Regions from separate parts of the Billgrantia desiderata genome, predicted to be linked through region 1. Evidence: predicted binding sites of a transcription regulator. Region 1 holds the regulator's gene; each other region holds the start of a gene.
What was found. Region 1 encodes sigma-54, which starts transcription at its own class of promoters, with help from an activator protein. Its sites were predicted from a motif close to TGGCACNNNNNTTGCTNT; they were not measured.
Positions count from the first base shown of each region.

Region 2: glnL (nitrogen regulation protein NR(II)) is a predicted target of sigma-54. The motif match lies at 1,121-1,138, and genes of this name have one in related genera.
Region 3: urtA (urea ABC transporter substrate-binding protein) is a predicted target of sigma-54. The motif match lies at 3,036-3,053, and genes of this name have one in related genera.

Region 1 is NZ_FNVC01000002.1:130,687-138,050, reverse strand. It holds gene C4S71_RS02975 (calcium/sodium antiporter) at 1-356, shown strand, start outside; gene C4S71_RS02970 (KpsF/GutQ family sugar-phosphate isomerase) at 448-1,404, shown strand; gene C4S71_RS02965 (KdsC family phosphatase) at 1,428-1,985, shown strand; gene lptC (LPS export ABC transporter periplasmic protein LptC) at 1,999-2,619, shown strand; gene lptA (lipopolysaccharide transport periplasmic protein LptA) at 2,616-3,143, shown strand; gene lptB (LPS export ABC transporter ATP-binding protein) at 3,151-3,876, shown strand; gene C4S71_RS02945 (RNA polymerase factor sigma-54) at 4,054-5,475, shown strand; gene hpf (ribosome hibernation-promoting factor, HPF/YfiA family) at 5,584-5,892, shown strand; gene ptsN (PTS IIA-like nitrogen regulatory protein PtsN) at 5,899-6,369, shown strand; gene rapZ (RNase adapter RapZ) at 6,416-7,336, shown strand; gene C4S71_RS02925 (HPr family phosphocarrier protein) at 7,339-7,364, shown strand, end outside.
Region 2 is NZ_FNVC01000028.1:57,449-64,812, reverse strand. It holds partial or broken gene C4S71_RS19590 (group II intron maturase-specific domain-containing protein) at 1-202, shown strand, start outside; gene C4S71_RS19585 (DUF4124 domain-containing protein) at 379-945, shown strand; gene glnL (nitrogen regulation protein NR(II)) at 1,261-2,307, shown strand; gene ntrC (nitrogen regulation protein NR(I)) at 2,300-3,709, shown strand; gene C4S71_RS19570 (zinc-dependent alcohol dehydrogenase) at 3,916-5,085, shown strand; gene C4S71_RS19565 (hypothetical protein) at 5,131-5,730, shown strand; gene C4S71_RS19560 (hypothetical protein) at 5,831-6,010, opposite strand; gene C4S71_RS19555 (deoxyguanosinetriphosphate triphosphohydrolase) at 6,163-7,364, shown strand, end outside.
Region 3 is NZ_FNVC01000001.1:5,417-12,780, forward strand. It holds gene C4S71_RS00030 (Bug family tripartite tricarboxylate transporter substrate binding protein) at 1-687, shown strand, start outside; gene C4S71_RS00035 (tripartite tricarboxylate transporter TctB family protein) at 809-1,291, shown strand; gene C4S71_RS00040 (tripartite tricarboxylate transporter permease) at 1,311-2,801, shown strand; gene urtA (urea ABC transporter substrate-binding protein) at 3,199-4,488, shown strand; gene urtB (urea ABC transporter permease subunit UrtB) at 4,691-6,265, shown strand; gene urtC (urea ABC transporter permease subunit UrtC) at 6,269-7,364, shown strand, end outside.

The DNA.
Region 1 (7,364 bases):
AACTGATCATCGGCCTCACCATCGTGGCAGTGGGCACCAGCCTGCCCGAGCTCGCCGCCTGCATTGCCAGCGCCATCAAGCGCCACCACGACCTGGCCATCGGCAACGTGATCGGCTCGAACCTGTTCAACCTACTGGCCGTGCTGCCGATTCCCGGCCTGCTGGCGCCCGGCCCGATCGACCCCGCCGCCGCCAGCCGCGACTTTCCGATCATGCTGCTGCTGACTCTCGGCATGGGCATGCTCCTGCTGTGGTTCCGCCACGGCCGGCTCGGGCGCCTGCCCGGCGCGCTCTTCCTGGGCATCTACCTGGTCTATCTGACCTGGCTGGCCGCGGCCGCCGGCGGTGCCACTTGAGCGATTCCTCGCAAAGGACAACAATCAGCGCATGACCAACGACACTGCAACGCCGACAGATCAGAACGCCCCAGCGGCAGAGGACTCGCCCATGCGGGCCAGCGCCCGCCGCACCCTGCACATCGAGGAGCAGGCCGTCGCCGCGCTGGCCGGACGCCTCGACAGCCACTTCGACCGTGCCTGCGAGCTGATACTCGCCTGCCAGGGGCGGGTGGTGGTGACCGGCATGGGCAAGTCGGGCCATGTCGCCGGCAAGATCGCCGCTACCCTGGCCAGCACCGGCACCCCTGCCTTCTTCGTGCATCCAGGCGAGGCCAGCCACGGCGACCTGGGCATGATCACCCCCGGCGACGTGGTACTGGCCCTGTCGAACTCCGGCGAGACGGCAGAAGTCACCGCCCTGCTGCCGCTGCTCAAGCGCATCGGCACGCCGCTGGTGAGCATGACGGGACGCCCCGACTCGACCCTGGCTCGTCACGCCGATGCCCATCTCGATGCCGGCGTCGAACGCGAGGCCTGCCCGCTCGATCTGGCGCCGACGGCCTCCACCACCGCTGCCCTGGCGCTGGGCGATGCGCTGGCGGTGGCACTGCTCGAGGCACGCGGCTTCACCGCCGAGGACTTCGCCATGTCGCACCCGGGCGGCAGCCTGGGCAAGCGCCTGCTGCTGCGCGTCGGCGACCTGATGCACCAGGGCGACCGGCTGCCCCGCGTACCGCTGGGCAGCCCCCTGCGCGACGCCCTGCTCGAGATTACCCGCCAGGGCCTCGGCTTCACCTGCGTCGTCGATGAGCAGAATCAATTGATCGGTGTCTATACCGACGGCGATCTGCGTCGCACGCTCGATCAGCACCAGGATCTGAGCCGGCTGACGGTAGACGACGTCATGACCCGTCCCGGCAAGCGCATCAGCGCCGACGTGCTGGCCGCCGAAGCGGTGCGCGTGATGGAAGACAACCTGATCACGGCGCTGGCCGTGGTCGATGACGAAGGCCACCCGATCGGTGCCCTGCACATGCACGACCTGCTGCGAAGCGGCGTGATCTGACTTCACTCTGACAAGGAGAGCCCATGGCGCTCGCCACCTCGACCCTCGACCCGCGTCTGCTCGACCGCTTGCGCAAGATTCGCCTGCTCGCCCTGGACGTGGATGGCGTGCTCACCGACGGGCGGCTTTACTTCCAGGCCGACGGCGTCGAGATCAAGGCGTTCCATACCCAGGACGGCCTGGGCATCAAGCTATTGCGCCGCGCCGGACTGCAGGTTGCCTTCATCACCGGCAGGGAGTCGCCCATGGTCAGCCATCGCGCTGCCGCCCTGGGCGTCGACCACGTCTTTCAGGGCTGCGAGGACAAGCTCGCCACGCTGCGCGAGCTGTGCAATCGCAAGGGCTTCGAACTCGAGCAGGTCGCCTTCTGCGGTGACGACCTGCCCGATCTGGCGCCCATTCAACGCACCGGTGTCGGCATCACCGTGCCCGGCGCCCCGCCCTACATCCGTGCCCTGGCCGATCACGTGACCGAGCGCAGCGGCGGCCATGGCGCAGTGCGCGAGATCTGCGATCTGCTGCTCGAGGCGCAGGGGCATCGCGACGCCCTGATCGACACTTACCTGCACGGCAAGCGCTGAGGTCGCCCCGCCGATGCTGCGTCGTCTGCCGCGCCCCTCGTTCCGTCTCTGGCTGTTTCTGCTGCTGCTGGCGCTGGGCGGCCTGATCACCTGGCTGGACCCATGGCAGCCCCCACCCCCCGGCCCGGTACCCACCGACGAAGCCGGCGAGCCCGACTACTTCCTTGAGCAGGCCCGCCTGACGCGCTTCGATATCGAAGGCCGCGCTCACCAGCGGCTGGAGAGCCCGCGCCTGGTACACACTCCCCACGACGACGTGACACGCGCCGTCACGCCGCTGGCGCACCTGATCGACCGCGAGGGCCGGCTGTGGGTGGCCAGCGGCCAGGAGGGGCGGCTCGGCCCGGGTGGCAACCCGCTGACGCTTACCGGCGACGCCCGTCTCTTCGCCCCCGAGGAGCGCTGGCAGCTCGACACCGAGGTGCTGCACTACGACGCCAACGTCGGACACGCCTGGAGCGATACGCCGGCGCTGCTGCAGCAGCCGCCGCAGCACATGCGCGGCGAACGTTTCGACGCCTGGATCCATGACAACCGGGCACGATTGACCGACAATGTGCGCGGCTATCACCCCCCGGAAGGCGCTCAGCCGGGACAGGCCGACCCCGTCACCCTGGAGGAACTCACGCCATGAAGCGATGCAAGCCGTCGACGCCTCGCACGCTGCTCACCCTGGCATTGATCGGCCTGGCATGGAGCCCTGCCGCGAGCATGGCCCAGCAGCGCGACGCCGATCAGCCCATTCATATCGAAGCCGACCGGCTCGATCTCGACGACGTTGCCGGCACGGCGGTCTACACCGGCGACGTGGACATTCGCCAGGGCACCATGCGCATCACCGGCGACCGCGTCGAACTCCGGCGCAATGCGGCCGGTGAGCTTTCCCGCGCCACGGCCCGCGGCGAGCGCGCCTACCTCGAGCAGCAGCCCGATCCCGACCAACCCGTGGTACGCGGCTGGGGACGCACCGTCATCTATCACGCCGCCGAACGCCGCGTCGAGCTGATCGACCGTGCCGAGCTGCACCAGGGCGGAGATACCTTCGATGGCGGCTATCTCGAGTACTTCCTCGACCGTCGCGTGGTCCAGGCCCGCGCCGAGAGCGAAGGCGTCGAAGGACGCCAGCGTATCCGCATGACCCTGCAACCGGAGCGCTGAGATGGCGATGAAGACCCTGCACGCCCGCCACCTGGCGAAGAGCTACAAACGCCGGCGCGTGGTGCACGACATCAGCCTCTCCATCGAGCAGGGCTGCGTGGTGGGGCTGCTCGGCCCCAACGGAGCCGGCAAGACCACCTCGTTCTACATGATCGTGGGCCTGGTCAAGGCCGATGCCGGCAACGTCTGCATCGACGACCTCGACCTCTCGAAGAGCGCCATGCACGAGCGGGCCAAGGCGGGCATCGGCTACCTGCCGCAGGAGGCTTCGATCTTCCGCAAGCTCTCGGTGGCCGACAACATCATGGCCATCCTGGAGACCCGCAAGGATCTGGATCGACAAGGGCGTCATCAGCGCCTGGAGCAGCTGCTGCAGGACTTTCACGTCACGCACATCCGCGACAACCTCGGCATGAGCCTGTCGGGCGGTGAGCGGCGGCGCGTGGAGATCGCCCGCGCGCTGGCCACCGAGCCGGCCTTCATTCTGCTGGACGAGCCCTTTGCCGGCGTCGATCCGATCTCGGTGGGCGAGATCAAAGGCATCATCCGCCAACTCAAGGCCCGCGACATCGGCGTGCTGATCACCGATCACAACGTCCGCGAGACGCTGGATATCTGCGATTCGGCCTATATCGTCGGCGACGGTCAGATCATCGCGGAAGGCGATGCCGAGGCCATTCTGGCCAACCGTCGGGTAAGGGAAGTCTATCTCGGCGAAGACTTCCGTCTATAGCAGCGCCCCTGCCCATAGCGCATTCCGACCCAACAAACAAGAGCATGATCTTACATTAAAATTCCCTAACGGGCATGAATATTGCCGATGGCATGCTTATTGCAGCTCTGCGCTCTTGCAAGTGATCGTCGGCCAGTCTAGGGTAGAGTCTTTCCGGCAGATGAGCCCATTATTCTCATGGCCATGAAAGCATCCTTGCAACTGCGAGTCGGCACTCAGCTGACCATGACCCCACAGCTGCAGCAGGCCATCGCGCTGCTGCAGCTCTCCACCCTGGACCTGCGCCAGGAGATCCAGCAGGCCCTCGAGTCCAATCCCATGCTCGAGCTCGACGACGGCTTCGGCGAACAAGCCGTCAGCGAGCCCCAGAGCGACGACTGGGCCAGCGAAATTCCCGGCGAGCTCTCCACCGACAGCGACTGGACGGATACCTATCCGGATCATGGCAGCGGCGCCGGCGGCGCCACCGGCGAAGGCCCCGATTTCGAACGCCAGGCCGCGGGACAGACGCTGGCCGGCCACCTGATGTGGCAACTGGCGATGATCGATGTGAACGAGCGTCAGCGGCAGATCGCCGAAAGCCTGATCGATGCCGTCGACGGCACCGGCTACCTGACCCAGCCGCTGGAAGAGATCCGCGACGGCCTGCGTCGCCAGGGCCTCGAGGGGCTGCCTACCCGTGAGGTCGAGCAGGTGCTGCTGCGCCTGCAGCAGTTCGAACCCACCGGCGTGTTCGCCAGGGACCTGCGCGAATGCCTGATGCTGCAGCTCGCCACCCTGCCCGACGATACGCCCCTGCTGCCCCAGGCACGCCGCCTGGTGCGCCAGTTCCTCGAAGCCCTGGCCGCCGACGACCGTCGCCTGCTCAAGCGGCGCCTGAGCCTGGACGACGAGGCCCTCGACGACGCCATTGCCCTGGTGCGCTCGCTGAACCCGCGCCCTGGCAGCGCCTATGCCGAGGTCGGCAGCAACTACATCACCCCCGACCTGGTCGCCTATCACGACGAGTCCGGCTGGCGCGTGGAGCTCAATGCCGAAGCGCTGCCACGCCTGCGCATCCAGCCCGACTACGTCGCCCTGGTGCGCCGCGCCGACAAGAGTCAGGACAACCAGTTCCTCAAGGATCACCTGCAGGAAGCCCGCTGGTTGATGAAGAGCCTGGCCAGCCGTAACGACACCCTGCTGCGAGTGGGGCGCGAGATCATGGCCCGCCAGATCGACTTCCTGGAGCAGGGCGAGGAGGCGATGAAGCCGCTGGTACTGGCCGACATCGCCCAGGCCGTGGAGATGCACGAATCGACCATCTCGCGGGTCACGACGCAGAAGTTCATCCACACGCCGCGCGGCGTGTTCGAGCTGAAGTATTTCTTCTCCAGCCACGTTGGCGGCAACGGCGAGGGGGATGCTCACTCCAGCACCGCGATTCGCGCCCGCATTCGCAAGCTGATCGCCGACGAGCCACCGCGCAAACCGCTCTCCGACAGTCGTCTGGTGGAGCTGCTGGCCGACGACGGCATTCAGGTGGCGCGCCGCACCGTGGCCAAGTATCGTGAAGCGCTGGGAATACCTTCCTCGAGCGAACGCAAGCGCTTTCGTTGAACTCGGCGCGCAGCGTTGACGCCGGACAAGAGCGTCGTTCGGAGGGGTTTGCAAGGAGGCAAAAAGGGTTACAATCAAACCACCACTCGAAGGACGAAGGAGCTCGTCATGCAAGTCAACATTACCGGCCATCATGTTGAACTGACCGATTCCCTGCGTGACTACGTGAGCGAAAAGCTCAACCGCGTCCAACGGCACTACGACAACATCACCAACGTGCAGGTCACCCTCTCGATCGAGAAGGAGCGCCAGCAGGCCGCTTGCACGCTGCATGCCGCCGGTGCCGATCTGCATGCCGAAGCCTCCGACCCGGACATGTACGCCGCCATCGATGCGCTGACCGACAAGCTCGATCGTCAACTGGTCAAGCACAAGGAAAAGGCCCAGGCCCGCGCCCAGGGCGCCGGCATTCGCTGAGTTGCCATGACACTGGAAAACATACTGCCCCCTGAGCGCGCGCTGTTCGACGTTCCCGGGGGCAGCAAGAAGAGGGTGCTGGAGTTCTTCAGCACCTTCATTGCGCAGAACACCCCGAGCCTCGACAGCCAGGAGGTCTTCGGCCGATTGATCGGCCGTGAGCGGCTGGGCAGTACCGGCATCGGCAACGGCGTCGCCATCCCGCACGCGCGAAGCCCGCACTGTCACAGCCCAGTCGCCGCCTTCCTCAAGCTGGCCGAGCCCATCGATTTCGACGCCATCGACGGCGAGCCGGTCGATCTGGTCTTCGTGCTGCTGGTACCCGAGGAGGCCGACGACACGCATCTGTCGCTGCTGAGCCAGGTCGCCGGCGTGATGAACGATGCCGAGACCCGTTCGCAACTGCGCAAGTGCGAAAGCCAGCGCGAACTTCACGAGCGTCTCATCGGCGCCATTCGACGACAGTCCTCGGCCTGACCGCCATCCCCAGCCGCTCGGCCAGCCCCTGATCAGGAGAAACGTAATGCAGCTTGTGATCATCAGCGGCCGCTCAGGCTCCGGCAAGTCGATCGCACTGCAGGCGCTCGAAGACATCGGCTACTACGCCATCGACAACCTGCCGGCGATGCTGCTCGGCTCCCTGGTCGATGAACTGCGCGGCTCACCCACGGTACAGCAGTGCATCGCCGTAAGCATCGATGCACGCAATCTTCCTCATGCGTTGGAACGGTTCCCCAGGCTGCTGGAGGAGCTGCGTGCCAAGCAGGTCGACTGCCAGATCGTCTACCTCACCACCGATGCGCGAATCCTGATCGAGCGCTACTCCGCCACCCGGCGCCGGCACCCGCTGACCCGCGACCGGGACATGACCCTGAGCGAGGCGATCGAGACTGAAGACACGACGCTGAGCGAGATTCGCAACCTGGCCGACCTGATCATCGATACCTCGCGGCTTTCGGTCCACGACCTGCGCGGGCGCATCACCGAACAGGTGGCCAGCCATCGCGCCGACCAACTGACCCTCACGGTGGAGTCGTTCGGTTTCAAGGGCGGCGTACCGCTGGACGCCGATATCGTGTTCGACGCGCGCTGCCTGCCCAATCCCTACTGGGACCCGCGCCTGCGCGCGGCGACCGGCCGCGAAGCGAGCATCGTGGAGTTTCTCGAACAGTACCCTCTGGTCCACCAGATGCACGAGGACATCGTCACCTGGGTCGAGCGCTGGCTGCCGGCCTATCGCGACAGCCATCGCAGCTATCTCACGGTCGCCATCGGCTGCACCGGCGGCCAGCATCGCTCGGTGTACCTGGCCGAGCGCCTCGCCCGCCACCTCGCCCAGCAGCAGCCCGACGTGCGTCTGCGCCACCGCGAGCTCGGCATCCATATACCGGTCTCTACCACGCAGGAGATGACCGCAGCGCCATCCGACCGCAAGGAAACCTGAGCGTGCCCAGCCGCAAGCTGACTCTGAC
Region 2 (7,364 bases), on a different contig from region 1:
GCGCCCGACGACCCGGCGCCGGAAGCTTCTGGCGCTAGGCCTGGACGCATACCGTGCCTGGAAATCAGCGGGGAATGGGCGAGGAGCCTGGTGGAATGCGGGTGCCTCGCACATGAATCAGGCCCTGCCGCGGAAGCGGTTCGACGGGCTGGGCCTGATCTCGGTACTGGATACGGTAAGAGGGCTTAACCGTTCTTCATGAACCGCCGTATACGGAACCGTACGTACGGTGGTGTGGGAGGGCGCCGGGGGTGACCCCGGCCCCTACCCGATTCGTACACTAGGCGGAACGTTCCGTTACGCGCGCCCGATTCCGACCCGCCCATGCCCGGGTTCGGCCGGCAGGTGCGCTGCGGAACAGCCAAGGGGGAGCGACCCATGCTCAAGCTGATCGTGCCGTGCCTGCTGGGAGTGCTGATGGCGCATTCGGCACAGGCCACGACCATCTATCGCACCACCGATGCCCAGGGCAATGTGATCTTCACCGACGACCCCAACCGCGGCGGCGAGCCGGTCCAGCTGGCACCGGTGACCGTGATCCCTTCGCGCACCGAGGGGCGCCGGGCCGAGCCGCCACGGGCTGAGGGAGCCACCCCGCGGGCGGGCCAGTCGCCGGGCCAGCCCTTCATGCCCTACGACACCTTCCGCATTCGCTCGCCCGAGCACGGGGGCGACCTGCCTGCCAGCTACGCCGGCAATCTGCAGGTCGAACTGGCCATTGTGCCGGCGCTGCGTCCCGACCATCGCGTAAGGCTGCTGGTCGATGGCCAGGTGAGCCAGACCGCCATGCATACCAGTGCCTTCATGCTGACCAATCTGTCTCGCGGCGAATACGTGTTGCAGGCCGAGCTGCTCGACGCTCAGGGGCAGATACGCCACCGCACGGCGCCGGTCTCGCTCTACGTGCAGCGCTCCAGCGCCACTCTGCCGGGAAGCGACGGCTGAGTTCCTTCTGCTGCCTCGCTTTCCAACAGGCTGCCCCGATATAGGGTGGGTTCGCACCATGATGGATGAGGCGTGCGCTTTCTTCGCTGGCGCTTTCTCTCTGAGCGCACCATTATGGTGCATAGGCGGACGCGACATCCGCCCCGAAACGGCGCTATAGCGCTCTTATAAGGGTTGGCGCACTTCTTGCTTGCTTCTTGTGTAGGGGCCGGTGACGCCCAGGGGAGATGCCGCTTCGGCGATGAGCCGGGCATGCGCCATGACGATGCAAGCGCTGCGCTCAGTCCCCCTTCATTTTGCGAGAAAAGGTCGAAAATGTATCGACGCCTGATGGAACACCTCACCACGGCGGTGCTGCTGCTGGACGACGAGCTGCAGTTGAGCTGGATGAATCCGGCGGCCGAGGCCCTGCTGGCAGTCAGCCTGGGGCGGGTCAAGGGCCACAGCCTGGCGGCACTGCTGGTCGAAGACGACGGCATGGGCGAGGTGCTGGCCAAGGCGCGGGACGACCAGCATCCCTTTACCCAGCGCGAAGTGCGCCTGGCGCTGCTGGGCGGCGCCGTGGTGACCATCGACTACACGGTCACGCCGCTCTCCGCGGCCGAGCTGCTGGTGGAGATGGAGCCGCGCGACCGGCTGCTGCGGATATCCCGCGAGGAGGCCCTTCTCAACCGTCAGGAGGCGATCAAGGTGCTGTCGCGGGGGCTGGCCCACGAGGTGAAGAACCCGCTGGGTGGCATCCGTGGCGCCGCTCAACTGCTGGAGCGCGACCTTGACGACCCCGCCCTGCGGGAATTCACCCATATCATCGTCGAGGAGGTCGACCGCCTGCGCGACCTGGTCGACAGCATGCTGGGGCCGAACAAGCTGCTGCGTCACGAGCCGCTCAACGTGCACAAGGTGCTGGAGCGGGTGCGTACGCTGCTTTCCGCCGAGACACCGGGGGTGAGCATCGAGCGCGACTACGACCCCAGCCTGCCGGACTTTCCCGGCGACGAGGCGCAGATGATCCAGGCGGTGCTCAACGTGGCGCGCAACGCAGTGGAAGCCATGACCGAGGCCGGTACCGCAGCGCCCAGCCTGCTGCTGCGTACCCGCGCCCGCCGCCAGTTCACCCTGGGCGCCGAGCGTCATCGCCTGGTCTGCGAGGTGGCCTTGATCGACAACGGCCCCGGTGTTCCCGAAGCCCTGCAGGAAACCCTTTTCTACCCCATGGTATCGGGGCGCGCCGACGGCAGTGGACTGGGATTGTCCATTGCCCAGGGCATTCTGCATCAGCATCAAGGACTGATCGAATGCGAGTCCCGCCCCGGTCATACCGAGTTTCGTCTGCTTATTCCACTGGAGAAGCGCCATGACTGATGTCGCACGTGTCGCGGTGGTCGACGACGACCGCGCCATTCGCTGGGTGCTGGAGCGCGCCCTGGCTCAGCCCGACCTCGAGGTCGAGTGCATCGACCGGGCCGATATGGCGCTCAGCCGTCTTCTCGACGATCCCCCCGACGTGCTGGTCACCGATATCCGCATGCCGGGCATCGACGGCCTGGACCTGATGTCGCGGATCCGCGAGGTGCATCCCGATCTGCCGGTCATCGTCATGACGGCCCACTCCGACCTCGACAGCGCCGTGGCCTCCTACCAGGGCGGTGCCTTCGAATACCTGCCCAAGCCCTTCGACGTCGACGAGGCGTTGGCCCTGGTGCGCCGCGCGGTGGCCCATGCCCGCGAGCGCAAGCGGCCGGTGAGCGTACCCGAAGGGCTGAACGCCGAGATCATCGGCGAGGCGCCGGCCATGCAGGAGGTGTTTCGCGCCATCGGCCGCTTGTCGCACTCGCACATCACCGTGCTGATCAACGGCGAGTCGGGCACCGGCAAGGAGCGGGTGGCCCGTGCCCTGCATCAGCACAGCCCGCGCGCGGCCCACCCGTTCATCGCCCTGAACATGGCCGCCATCCCGCGCGATCTGATCGAGTCCGAGCTGTTCGGCCACGAGAAGGGGGCCTTCACCGGCGCCACCGCGCAGCGCCAGGGGCGCTTCGAGCAGGCCAACGGCGGCACGCTGTTCCTCGACGAGATCGGCGACATGCCGGCCGAGACCCAGACGCGGCTGCTGCGGGTGCTGGCCGACGGCGAGTTCTATCGCGTCGGCGGCCATACCCCGGTCAAGGTCGACGTGCGCATCATTGCCGCCACCCACCAGAACCTGGAGGCGCTGGTGGAGGACGGTCGCTTTCGCGAGGACCTCTTCCATCGCCTCAACGTGATTCGTGTCCATCTGCCCAAGCTCGCCGAGCGGCGCGAAGACATTCCCCGCCTGGCGCGGCACTTCCTGGCCGAGGCGGCCAAGGAGCTCGCCACCGACGTCAAGGTACTGACCAAGGATGCCGAGACCCACCTGACCCGGCTGCCGTGGCCCGGCAACGTGCGCCAGTTGGAGAATACCTGTCGCTGGCTGACGGTGATGGCCTCGGGGCGTGAGATCCTGGTCGAAGACCTGCCGCCGGAGCTGCGCCAGGGCGAGAGCGGCGAGGCCCCCAGCGGCGACTGGCGCGCCGCCTTCCGCGACTGGGCCGACCGCGCCCTGGCGGCGGGTCATACCCATCTGCTGGAGGAGGCGGTGCCGGACTTCGAGCGCATCCTGATCGAGACGGCGCTGAAACACACCGGCGGGCGCAAGGGCGAAGCCGCCGAGCTGCTGGGCTGGGGGCGCAATACACTGACGCGCAAGCTCAAGACGCTGTTGCCCTCACTGGCGGAAGACTGAGGTGGGCAAGATAGTCTGTGGTGGATAACGGTTACCAACTGCGGGTGACAAGCGCCCGGTGCTTTGCCAGGGCGCCGGGCCTGCACATGTGTGCAAAGGATCGTAACCGAGCTACCAAACTCCCTTACCTGTCGCCGGACGCCGCTGAACTAAGGTGAAGTTCAGGTCATTCGCTTTCGCAGGCAGTCAAAGACAGGGAGAGAGTCATGAAAGCGCTGTGTTGGCACGGCAAGAACGATATCCGCTACGAAACGGTTCCCGACCCGAAGATCGAACATCCCCGCGACGCCATCATCAATGTCAGCAGCTGCGCCATCTGCGGCTCCGACTTGCACTTGTTCCACCACTTCATTCCGGCCATGGAATCGGGCGATGTGGTGGGGCATGAGTTCATGGGCGAGGTGATGGAGGTCGGCAACGAGACCCGCGAGCTCAAGGTCGGCGACCGCGTCGTGGTGCCCTTCACCATCACCTGCGGCGAGTGCGAGCAGTGCCGGCGCGGCAATTTTTCCCTGTGCGAGCGCTCCAACCGCAACAAGGCGCTGGCCGACAAGGTGTTCGGCCATGCCGGGGCCGGCCTGTTCGGCTACTCGCATCTCACCGGCGGCTATGCCGGCGGCCAGGCGGAGTACGTGCGCGTGCCCTTCGCCGACACCACCCACGTCAAGGTACCCGACAGCCTGAGCGACGAGCAGGTGCTGTTCCTCGGCGATATCTTCCCCACCGGCTGGCAGGCGGCGGTGCAGTGTGACATCGAGCCCACCGATACCGTGGCCATCTGGGGTGCCGGGCCCGTTGGCCAGTTCTGCGTGCGCAGCGCCGTGCTGCTGGGTGCCGAGCAGGTGGTGGTGATCGACAACGTGCCCGAGCGCTTGGCCATGGCCGAGGCTGGCGGGGCGATCGCGATCGACTTCGACGAGGAGAGCGTGCTCGCCCGCCTGCAGGAGCTGACCCGGGGCAAGGGGCCGGAGAAGTGCATCGATGCGGTGGGGCTGGAGTCTCACGTGCCGCGCTCCCTCGATTCGGTCTACGACCGCTTCAAGCAGGCGATGATGCTGGAGAACGACCGCGCCCACGTGCTGCGCGAGATGATCTACGTCTGCCGTCCCGGCGGTATCCTGTCGATCCCCGGCGTCTACGGCGGCTTGATCGACAAGGTGCCCATGGGGCCGCTGATGAACAAGGGTCTGACCGTGCGCACCGGTCAGACCCACGTCAAGCGCTGGACCGACGAGCTGCTGGGTCTGATCGACGAGGGGCAGATCGACCCTTCCTTCGTGGTCACCCACAGCGCCGGCCTGGAGCAAGGGCCCGAAATGTACAACACCTTTCGCGACAAGCAGGACGGCTGCGTGAAGGTGGTACTCAAGCCTTGAGCGGCTTGTGCGCCGGATGCAGAAAACCGACATGGAGGTGAACAGATGAATCTCGACCGGAGCCATTCGCTGCAGACCAGCGACAGGCTGGCACGTGGGCTCGGCTGGCTGGGCATCGGGCTGGGTCTCTACCAGCTGCTGGCGCCGCGCAGCGTGACAAGAGCGCTGGGCGTGGAAGGGGCGGAAGCCATCGTGCGTCTTTGCGGCGCACGTGGTGTAGCCACCGGTATCGGTGCGCTGAGCGTCAATCCCAAGCCCGCGTTGTGGGCGCGCAGTGCCGGCGATGCGCTGGATCTGGCGGCGCTGCTGGCGCTGCTGGCCGACCGCGACCACCCCAAGCACGGCAGCGTCAAGCTGGCGCTGGTGGCGGTGGGGGCAAGCACGGCGGTAAGCCTGTATTGTGCTCAGGACCAGACCCGGCGGCACGCCTACCAGGCCGGACGCACACCCGACTACAGTGGGCGTAGCGGCTTTCCGCAAGGGGTGGAGCGTGCCCGGGGAGCGGCGGCACGCGGTGACGGTCTGCCTGCTCGTCCCATGGCGCTGCCTTCGCCGGCACGCTCGCCGGGGCCTCGTCTACAGACCACCACCGTGCGCCAACGCGACACCAGCGGTTATATCAAAGGCAGCGACTACGACTACTGAGCTGGCGCCATGATTGGGCTGCTGCTGTCGCCTGCGCTCACGCAATGAGGCCGAACCGCTGAAGTTCGGCCTCTTTTGTGTGGGTGCCTGGTGGGGCCGCTCAGCCGCCACCGATGCCCTCGATGACATAACCGGAACCGCCGCACTCGGGGCAGGTGCCGTCATCGATCCGGCCGTCGCCCTTGCACTTGGGGCATACGTTCTCTCCGGTACCGGGTGTGCCGGGCGGTGCCTCGTCGCCGGGCTGCTGGGGGCGGGTTGCGTCGGGTTTGCGTGCCATGCTGCCTCCTTGTCGAGTGGTCGACCTCTCGTGCGGGTGAACGTACTGACAAGTTAGGCAAGCCCCGCGCTATGCGACAAGCGAGGCGCTTACGGCGACGATGGCCATGTCACCCATGGCGGTGCCAGAATGAAGGCTTCAGGAGGAAGCCCATGACCCAGATGCATTGGCAGCAGTTGCTCGACCCCTCGCGGCTGCATGGCAAACCCACCAGCGGGCGTGACGAGATCGGGCGCAGCCCGTTCCACAAGGACCATGACCGCATCGTCTTCTCCGGCTCGTTTCGGCGGCTCGGGCGCAAGACCCAGGTCCACCCGTTGACCGACAACGACCATATTCACACCCGCCTGACCCACTCGTTGGAGGTGGGCTGCGTGGGGCGCAGCCTGGGCATGATCGTCGGCGAGCTGCTGCGCGAGCGGCTGCCAAAATGGATCACGCCGGCCGATCTCGGCGTGATCGTGCAGGCCGCCTGCCTGGGACACGATATCGGCAACCCGCCCTTCGGGCATGCCGGCGAATACGCCATCCGCGACTGGTTCAAGCGCGCCGAGGCGGATGGCAGCGGGCTGCTGGAGGGGCTTTCCGAGCGCGAGCGCGCCGATCTGCTGACCTACGAGGGCAATGCCCAGGGCTTTCGCATCGTCACCCAGATCGAATACAACCAGTTTCGCGGCGGCATGCGCCTCACTGCGGCGACCCTGGGCACCCTGCTCAAGTACCCCTGGACCGTGGAGCACGGCGGCAGCGCCGGCAAGTTCGGCTGCTACCAGTCGGAGCGGCCGCTGCTTGAGGACGTGACCCGCTGCCTGGGCCTGCTGCCCCGCGGCGAAGGGCGCTGGTGTCGCCATCCGCTGGCGTGGCTGGTGGAGGCGGCCGACGATATCTGCTACGCGCTGCTCGACCTGGAGGACGGCCTGGAGATGGGCATCCTGCGCTTCGAGGAGGTCGCTGAGGTGCTGTTGCAGATCGCCGGAGATGCGCCCTCGGACTATGCGCGCATGGCCCGCGACGGCGTCTCCCAGCGGCGGCGCATCGCCGCACTGCGGGGTGCCGCCATGGAGCGGGCCGTCAACGATGTGGGGGCCGTGTTCGTCGAGCACGAGAACGCGCTGCTCAACGGTACGCTCAATAGCGACCTGCTCGAGCTCTGCCATCCCGACCTGGGCTGGGGGGTGGCGGCCGCCAAGCAGCTGGCGCGCGAGCGCATCTTCCAGAACGAGCGCAAGGCCAAGCTGGAGATCGGCGCCTACACCACCCTGGGCATCCTGCTCGAGGCTTTCATCGGCGCCGCCCATGAGCTGCACTTCAGCGGACAATCGAGCTTCAAGCATCAGCGGGTGCTGGCGCTGAT
Region 3 (7,364 bases), on a different contig from region 1:
ATTCTGGTGCCGCTGGCCGGCGCATCCCGCTACGACCACACCAGCTTCACGCCGATTGCCAGGCTGATCACCGATTACTCCATCGTGCTGGTACGCAACGACTCGCCCTACGAGGATCTGCCGTCGCTGATCGAAGCCATGGAGCAGAATCCCCAGCTCAGCGTCGGTGGCGGTAGCGCCCCGGGCTCCATGGACCACATCTCCATGGCCGGTCTGGCAGCGGCGGCGGGTCTGAACGCCTCAGACGTCAACTACATCCCGTTCTCCGGTGGTGGTGAAGCCATGACCAGCCTGATGGGCGGTCACGTGGAAGCGGTGATCACCGGCGCCGGCGAGGCTTCCGGTCAGCTTGGCGAGAACAGCCAGATCCGCGCCCTGGGCGTGTCTGCCCCCGAGCGTCTGGGTGGTGCTCTGGCGGAGGTGCCGACCTACCAGGAGCAGGATATTGATTACACCTTCGATATCTGGCGCGGTGTGATGGGCACCCCGGACATGCCGGCGGAGGCGGTGGCCTACTACGAGGATCTGTTCGCTCAGATGCTCGAGACCGACGGCTGGCAGCAGGCCCGCGAGCAGCTGGGCTGGATCGATGCCTATCAGGACAGCGAGGAGTTTGGCGCTTTCCTCGATGAGCAGAAAGAGCAGTTCAGCACCATTCTGGGCGACCTCGGTCTGCTGGGCGAATAACCCACCACGCTTCTGCGATTTTCGCTTCCCGGGTCCGGGCCTCGCCTAGCGAGGTCCGGGCATTCTCGAACGCCAAGAACTTGGGCGCTGCTCACGCGGCGGTAGCCCGGGACCGAATCCCATGACACGACTCAACTCCAACCAGGTCATTGCTCTCTTGCTGGCGCTGCTGTCGGTAGGCTATCTGGCCATGGCCTGGCAGATTCCCTCATTTCCGTTGCCGCGCCCGATCGATTCCGACCTCTTCCCCAAGGTGCTTGGCTTCACGTTGCTGGGGCTTTCGGTGCTGCTGTTTCTCGAGAAACCCAAGGCTCAGGACGTACCGGATGAGCTCGATCCCGAAGAGCAGCGGCTGCCGCTGCTGCTGCGGCCCTGGTCCCGCGTGGCGGTCACGGCGGTGGCGCTGGCGGTCTATGCCCTGATCCTGGTGCCGGTGGGCTTCGTGCTCAGCTCCGTGGCCCTGGTCTTCGGCCTGGCCGCCTACTACGGCTATCGCCGCCACTGGGTCAACCTGGCCACTGCGTTGGGCGTGGTGCTGGGGCTCTATCTGACCATGACGCGCATCATGGGCGTTTACCTACCCACCGGCGTGCTGCCGATCTGACTGGCCGGAGAGTGAGCCCATGGAAGCTTTCAACAATCTGATGTACGGCTTCAGCATCGCGCTGGAGCCGATCAATATCCTCTACGTCTTTGCCGGTGTCTTTGCCGGGACCATCATCGGCATGCTGCCGGGACTGGGGCCGATCAGCGCCCTGGCCCTGATGATTCCGCTGACCTTCGGCATGGAGCCGTCCTCGGGCCTGATTCTGATGGCGGGGGTGTACTACGGCGCGATCTTTGGCGGCTCTACCTCGTCGATCCTGCTCAATGCCCCTGGTGTGGCAGGTACGGTAGCGACTTCCTTCGATGGCTACCCGATGGCCAAGCAGGGCATGGCGGGCAAGGCGCTGGCCATTGCCGCCTACGCCTCCTTCATCGGCGGCACCGTCTCGATCATCTTCCTGATGATGGTGGCGCCTTTGCTCGGGCGGGTGGCGGTGAGCTTCGGCCCGGCCGAGTACTTCTCGCTGATGGTACTGGGTCTTACTGCAGTGGTATCGCTGTCCGACAAGTCGCTGGTCAAGGGGCTGATCGCCGCCGTGGTCGGGGTGATGATCTCAATCATGGGCATCGATCTGCAGACCGGCACCGAGCGCTTCACCTTCGGCACGGTGCATCTGCTCGACGGCATCGAGTTCCTGGTCGTGGCGCTGGGTATCTTCGCTCTGGCCGAGGTGTTCTACATGCTGCTCAAGGGCGGTGGCGGCAAGGAGCAGCCGCGTAACGCCATCGGTTCGCTCAAGCTCTCCAAGCAGGAGATCAAGCAGATCGCCCCGCCCATTGGCCGCAGCTCCATCCTGGGCTTCTTCACCGGCGTGCTGCCGGGTGCCGGTGCCACCATCGGCTCCTTCCTCGGCTACAGCATGGAGAAGCGTCTGGCCAAGGACGGTGACACCTTCGGCAAGGGCAACATCAAGGGCGTGGCGGCGCCGGAGTCGGCCAACAACGCCGCCTGTACCGGTTCCTTCGTGCCGCTGCTGACCCTGGGCGTGCCCGGTTCCGGTTCTACTGCGGTGCTGCTCGGCGCGCTGCTGGTAATGGGCGTGTCGCCCGGCCCGGCGATGCTGGTGGATCGTCCCGACGTCTTCTGGGGCGTGGTGGCGAGCATGTACTTGGGCAACATCTTCCTGCTGGTGCTCAACCTGCCGCTGATTCCGCTGATCGCCAAGATCCTCGACCTGCCGCGGCCGCTGCTGCTGTCACTGATCCTGATCTTCTGCATGATCGGGGTGTACGGCATGAGCTTCAGCGTCTTCGATCTGCTGCTGCTGCTCGGCTTCGGCCTGTTGGGGCTGGGCATGCGCTTGTTCGGCTTCCCGGCTGCGCCGCTGATCCTGGCGCTGATTCTCGGCGACATCATGGAGGAGTCCATGCGCCGGGCGCTGCAGATCTCCGGAGGAGACTGGTCGATCTTCATCGACAAGCCGATCTCCATGTGGCTGTTGATCATTGCCGCGCTGTCACTGACTCTGCCGCTGATCAAGCGCGTAATGGCACGCCGCAGCGTTTGATAACCTGAACCTTCCTGCCTTGAAACGGGGGTGCCGAGCGATCGGCGCCCCCGCTTTCGTTTCCGCTTTTTCCCGTTGCACTGCCATGGTGCTTCGTGGTGGTGCAGCCGCTCCGTCGCGGCGCGTTCATGGCGCCCAAAGCTGCACGTCTGAGGTGCGTAAACGGTAAATTATTCTTTTCTTGCTTTACTTAACCATCCGTTATCCAAAGACTTTTCAGCACTTGCCGCATGATGGCGCACGCTTTGCAGAGACAGGAGGCCTAGTGCTGTGTGGCCAATGTCGGCTGCACATGACCTTCACAACAAGTCCCTCTCTCAGAGGGCGCAAGGAGGTTCGCTTGAACGCTTCCCGACGCATCATGTCTTTCCCGCTTCGTTCCACCACCCTGGCCCTGATGGCAGCGGTTTCCCTCGGCTCTGCCAGTCAGGCACTGGCCCAGGAGGACCCCATCAAGGTGGGAATCCTGCACTCGCTGTCCGGCACCATGGCCATCAGTGAATCGACCCTGAAAGACACAGTGGAGATGCTGATTGCCCAGCAGAACGAGCAGGGCGGTCTGCTGGGACGTCAGCTCGAAGCGGTGGTGGTCGATCCGGCTTCGAACTGGCCGCTGTTCGCCGAGCGGGCGCGTGAGCTGCTCGAACAGCACCAGGTGGACGTGGTATTCGGCAACTGGACCTCGGTATCGCGCAAGGCGGTGCTGCCGGTGTTCGAGGAGCTCAACGGTCTGCTGTTCTATCCGGTCCAGTACGAGGGCGAGGAGTCTTCCGAGAACGTCTTCTACACCGGGGCGGCCCCCAACCAGCAGGCCATTCCCGCCGTGGACTACCTGATCAACGAGATGGGCATCGAGCGCTTCGCGCTGCTCGGCACCGATTACGTCTATCCGCGTACCACCAACCGCATCCTCGAGGCCTACCTCAAGGAAGAGCACGGTGTGGCGGACGACGACATCATGATCAACTACACCCCCTTCGGCCACAGCGACTGGCAGAACATCGTTGCCGAGGTGCGCCGCTTCGGCAGCGAAGGCAAGCCTACTGCGGTGGTCTCGACCATCAACGGCGACGCCAACGTGCCGTTCTACCGTGAACTGGGCAACCAGGGCGTGGACGCCGGTGACATTCCGGTCATCGCCTTCTCGGTGGGCGAGCAGGAGCTGACCGGTGTCGATACCGCCCCGCTGGTCGGTCATCTGGCCGCCTGGAACTACTTCATGAGCGTTGACACCGATGCCAACTACGACTTCATCGACGCCTGGATCGAGTGGACCGGCGACGAAGAGGCGGTAACCAACGACCCGATGGAGGCCCATTACATCGGCTTCAACATGTGGGCCGAGGCGGTACGCAAGGCAGGCACCACCGATCCCGATGCCATCAAGGACGCCATCATCGGCGTGGTGGTACCCAATCTTTCCGGCAGCTATGCGGCGATGATGCCCAACCACCACATCACCAAGCCGGTGCTGATCGGTGAGATCCAGGACAACGGCCAGTTCGACATCGTATGGCAGACGCCCTCCACGGTTGCCGGCGATGCCTGGTCCGATTACCTGCCGGGTTCCCGCGATCTGATGGCCGACTGGCAGGCGCCGATGCGCTGCGGCAACTTCAATGTCGCCACCGGTCGCTGCGGTGGCAGCACGGCGGCCGAAGAGGCCGAAGCAGCACTCGCCGAGTAAGTGGTACCCCGCCCCCGCTGCCCAAGTGCAGCGGGGGAGCACGCCTTCTCTATCGTTTCCGAGGAACGCTCCGATGAGATACCCCCCCATGCTTGGGCCAGCGACGGCCGGGGCGAGGGCCGGCACCGATGCCGCCGAGGATGAACGTACCTCCCAGAGCCGGGGCTCGTGGCTGCTGGTTCTCGCTCTGAGCCTCCTGCTGATGCTCGGTCTCTCCATGACGACCCCCGCAGCGGCGCAGGATGCCGCGCCGGCCGACGATGTTGCCGCCATGACGCTGCTCGAGGCGCTGGATGTCGATTCGTTTCCCGCCAAGGGCAGGGCCATCGAGGCCATCGTGCACAGCGACGATCCCCGCGCCCGCGACTGGCTGCAGGCGCTGCTCGACGGGCGCCTGCAGCGCGCCGGCGACGGCCGCTTCGTGGTGGTGCTCGACAATACCGGTCGCGACTGGCCGGTACAGGATGCGCTGAGCGGCGAGCCGCTGGGCCAGATGTCGCGCCGTGAGCTGGATCGTATCGGCATCAACAATGCGCTGCGCAACCAGCTGCGCAGCGCCATTGCCGTGGTCGATCTCTACGCCGCCGATGTCGGGCTGCGCCGCGCTTCTGCCGAGCGTCTGCTGGGCGAAGTCGATGGCGATCTGGCCGGACCGCTGGCCGAGGTGATCGAAGAAGAGCCGGACGCCAGGGTGCGCGAACGGCTGGTCCAGGCCCTGGCCATCTACCGTCTCGAGCAGGGTGAACTCGAGGCCATAGATGACTTGCAGGGTAGCCTGCACCCCCGGGTACGCGTCGCCCTCAACCGTGCCGCCAACGGCGACGATCCGATCGTGGCCGACGCCGCCCGTGAGGCATTGAACGGCATCGAGCAGATGCTCAAGCTCAACCGCGCCGCCGAGACGCTCTACTTCGGTCTTTCGCTCGGCTCGGTGCTGGTACTCGCCGCCATCGGCCTGGCCATCACCTTCGGCGTGATGGGCGTGATCAACATGGCTCACGGCGAGCTGATCATGCTCGGTGCCTATACCACCTGGGCCATGCAGCAACTGCTGCCCGGTCAGCCGGGGTTGGCCTTGATCCTGGCGATCCCGGCCGGCTTCCTGGTGGCAGCTCTGGCGGGTATCGCCATCGAGCGTGGCGTCATTCAGTTCTTGAAAGGGCGGCCGCTGGAAACGCTGCTGGCCACCTTCGGCATCAGCCTGATCCTGCAGCAGCTGGTGCGCACCGGCATTTCGCCGCTCAACCGCACCGTGATCACGCCGGAGTGGATGAGCGGCTCCATTGCCGTCAACGATGCGCTCTCCCTCACCCTCAATCGAATGTACGTGCTCGGCTTTGCCCTGGTGGTGTTCGCCGTACTGATGCTGATCATGCGCCGCACCCGGCTAGGGCTCGAGGTGCGGGCGGTGACCCAGAACCGCGCCATGGCGCGCTCCATGGGCATTCGCGCCACCCGAGTCGACATCATGACCTTCGCCCTGGGCTCCGGGGTGGCGGGGCTGGCCGGCGTGGCCCTCAGCCAGCTCACCAACGTCGGCCCCAACCTGGGCCAGAACTACATCATCGACTCCTTCATGGTGGTGGTGTTCGGCGGTGTGGGCAACCTGTGGGGCACCCTGGTGGCAGGCCTTTCGCTGGGTGTGATCAATCAGGTGCTGGAGCCCTGGGCCGGTGCCGTGATGGCCAAGATCATCGTGCTGGTGTTCATCATCCTGTTCATTCAAAAGCGCCCCCGCGGACTCTTCCCGCAGAAGGGCCGGGCGGCGGAGGGCTGATCCATGGATTCTTCTCGACTCTGGCTGCTGCGGCCGTTCGGCGAGCGCTCGACGCTGATCTTTCTTGGCGTACTGCTGGCGGCCATGACGCTGGTGACGCTGCTGCACGTGGCGGTACCGCCTGGTCACCCGCTCTACGTCAGCGCTTATACCGTTAACTTGTTCGGCAAGTACCTGAGCTATGCGCTGCTGGCGGTGGCAGTGGATCTGGTGTGGGGCTATCTCGGTATCCTCAGCCTCGGGCACGGCGCTTTCTTCGCCCTGGGCGGCTACGCCATGGGCATGTACCTGATGCGCCAGATCGGCGACCGCGGCGTCTACGGCCACCCGGAGCTGCCCGATTTCATGGTGTTCCTCAACTGGGACAGCCTGCCGTGGTACTGGTACGGCTTCGACATGGCCTGGTTCGCCTTTCTGATGGTGTTGCTGGTGCCGGGGGCGCTGGCGCTGGTGTTCGGCTTCCTGGCGTTCCGCTCGCGGGTCACCGGGGTCTATCTGTCGATCATCACCCAGGCGCTCACCTTCGCCCTGATGCTGGCCTTCTTCCGCAACGAGATGGGCTTCGGCGGCAACAACGGACTGACCGACTTCCGCGAGATTCTCGGCTTCAACCTGCGCAGCAGCGAGACCCGGCTGGGCCTTTTCCTGGCCACCGGCGTGGCCCTGGCGCTGGGTTACGTGCTGTGCCGGGCCATCGTCACCAGCAAGCTGGGCCGGGTGTGCGTGGCGACCCGCGACGCCGAGGCGCGCACGCGCTTTCTCGGCTACCGGGTCGAGCGCTTCCAGCTGTTCGTGTTCACGGTCTCGGCCATGCTGGCGGGGCTTGCCGGGGCGCTCTACGTGCCCCAGGTCGGCATCATCAACCCCAGCGAGTTTTCGCCGCTGTTCTCCATCGAGATCGTGCTGTGGGTGGCGCTGGGCGGCCGGGCGACGCTCTACGGGGCGGTGATCGGGGCGATACTGGTCAACTATGCCAAGACGGTCTTCACCGGGGCAATGCCGGACGCCTGGCTGTTCGCCCTGGGCGGACTCTTCGTGCTGGTCACGGTGTTCCTGCCCAAGGGTGTGGCAGGGCTGCTGGCGCTCAGGCTGCGCCGCC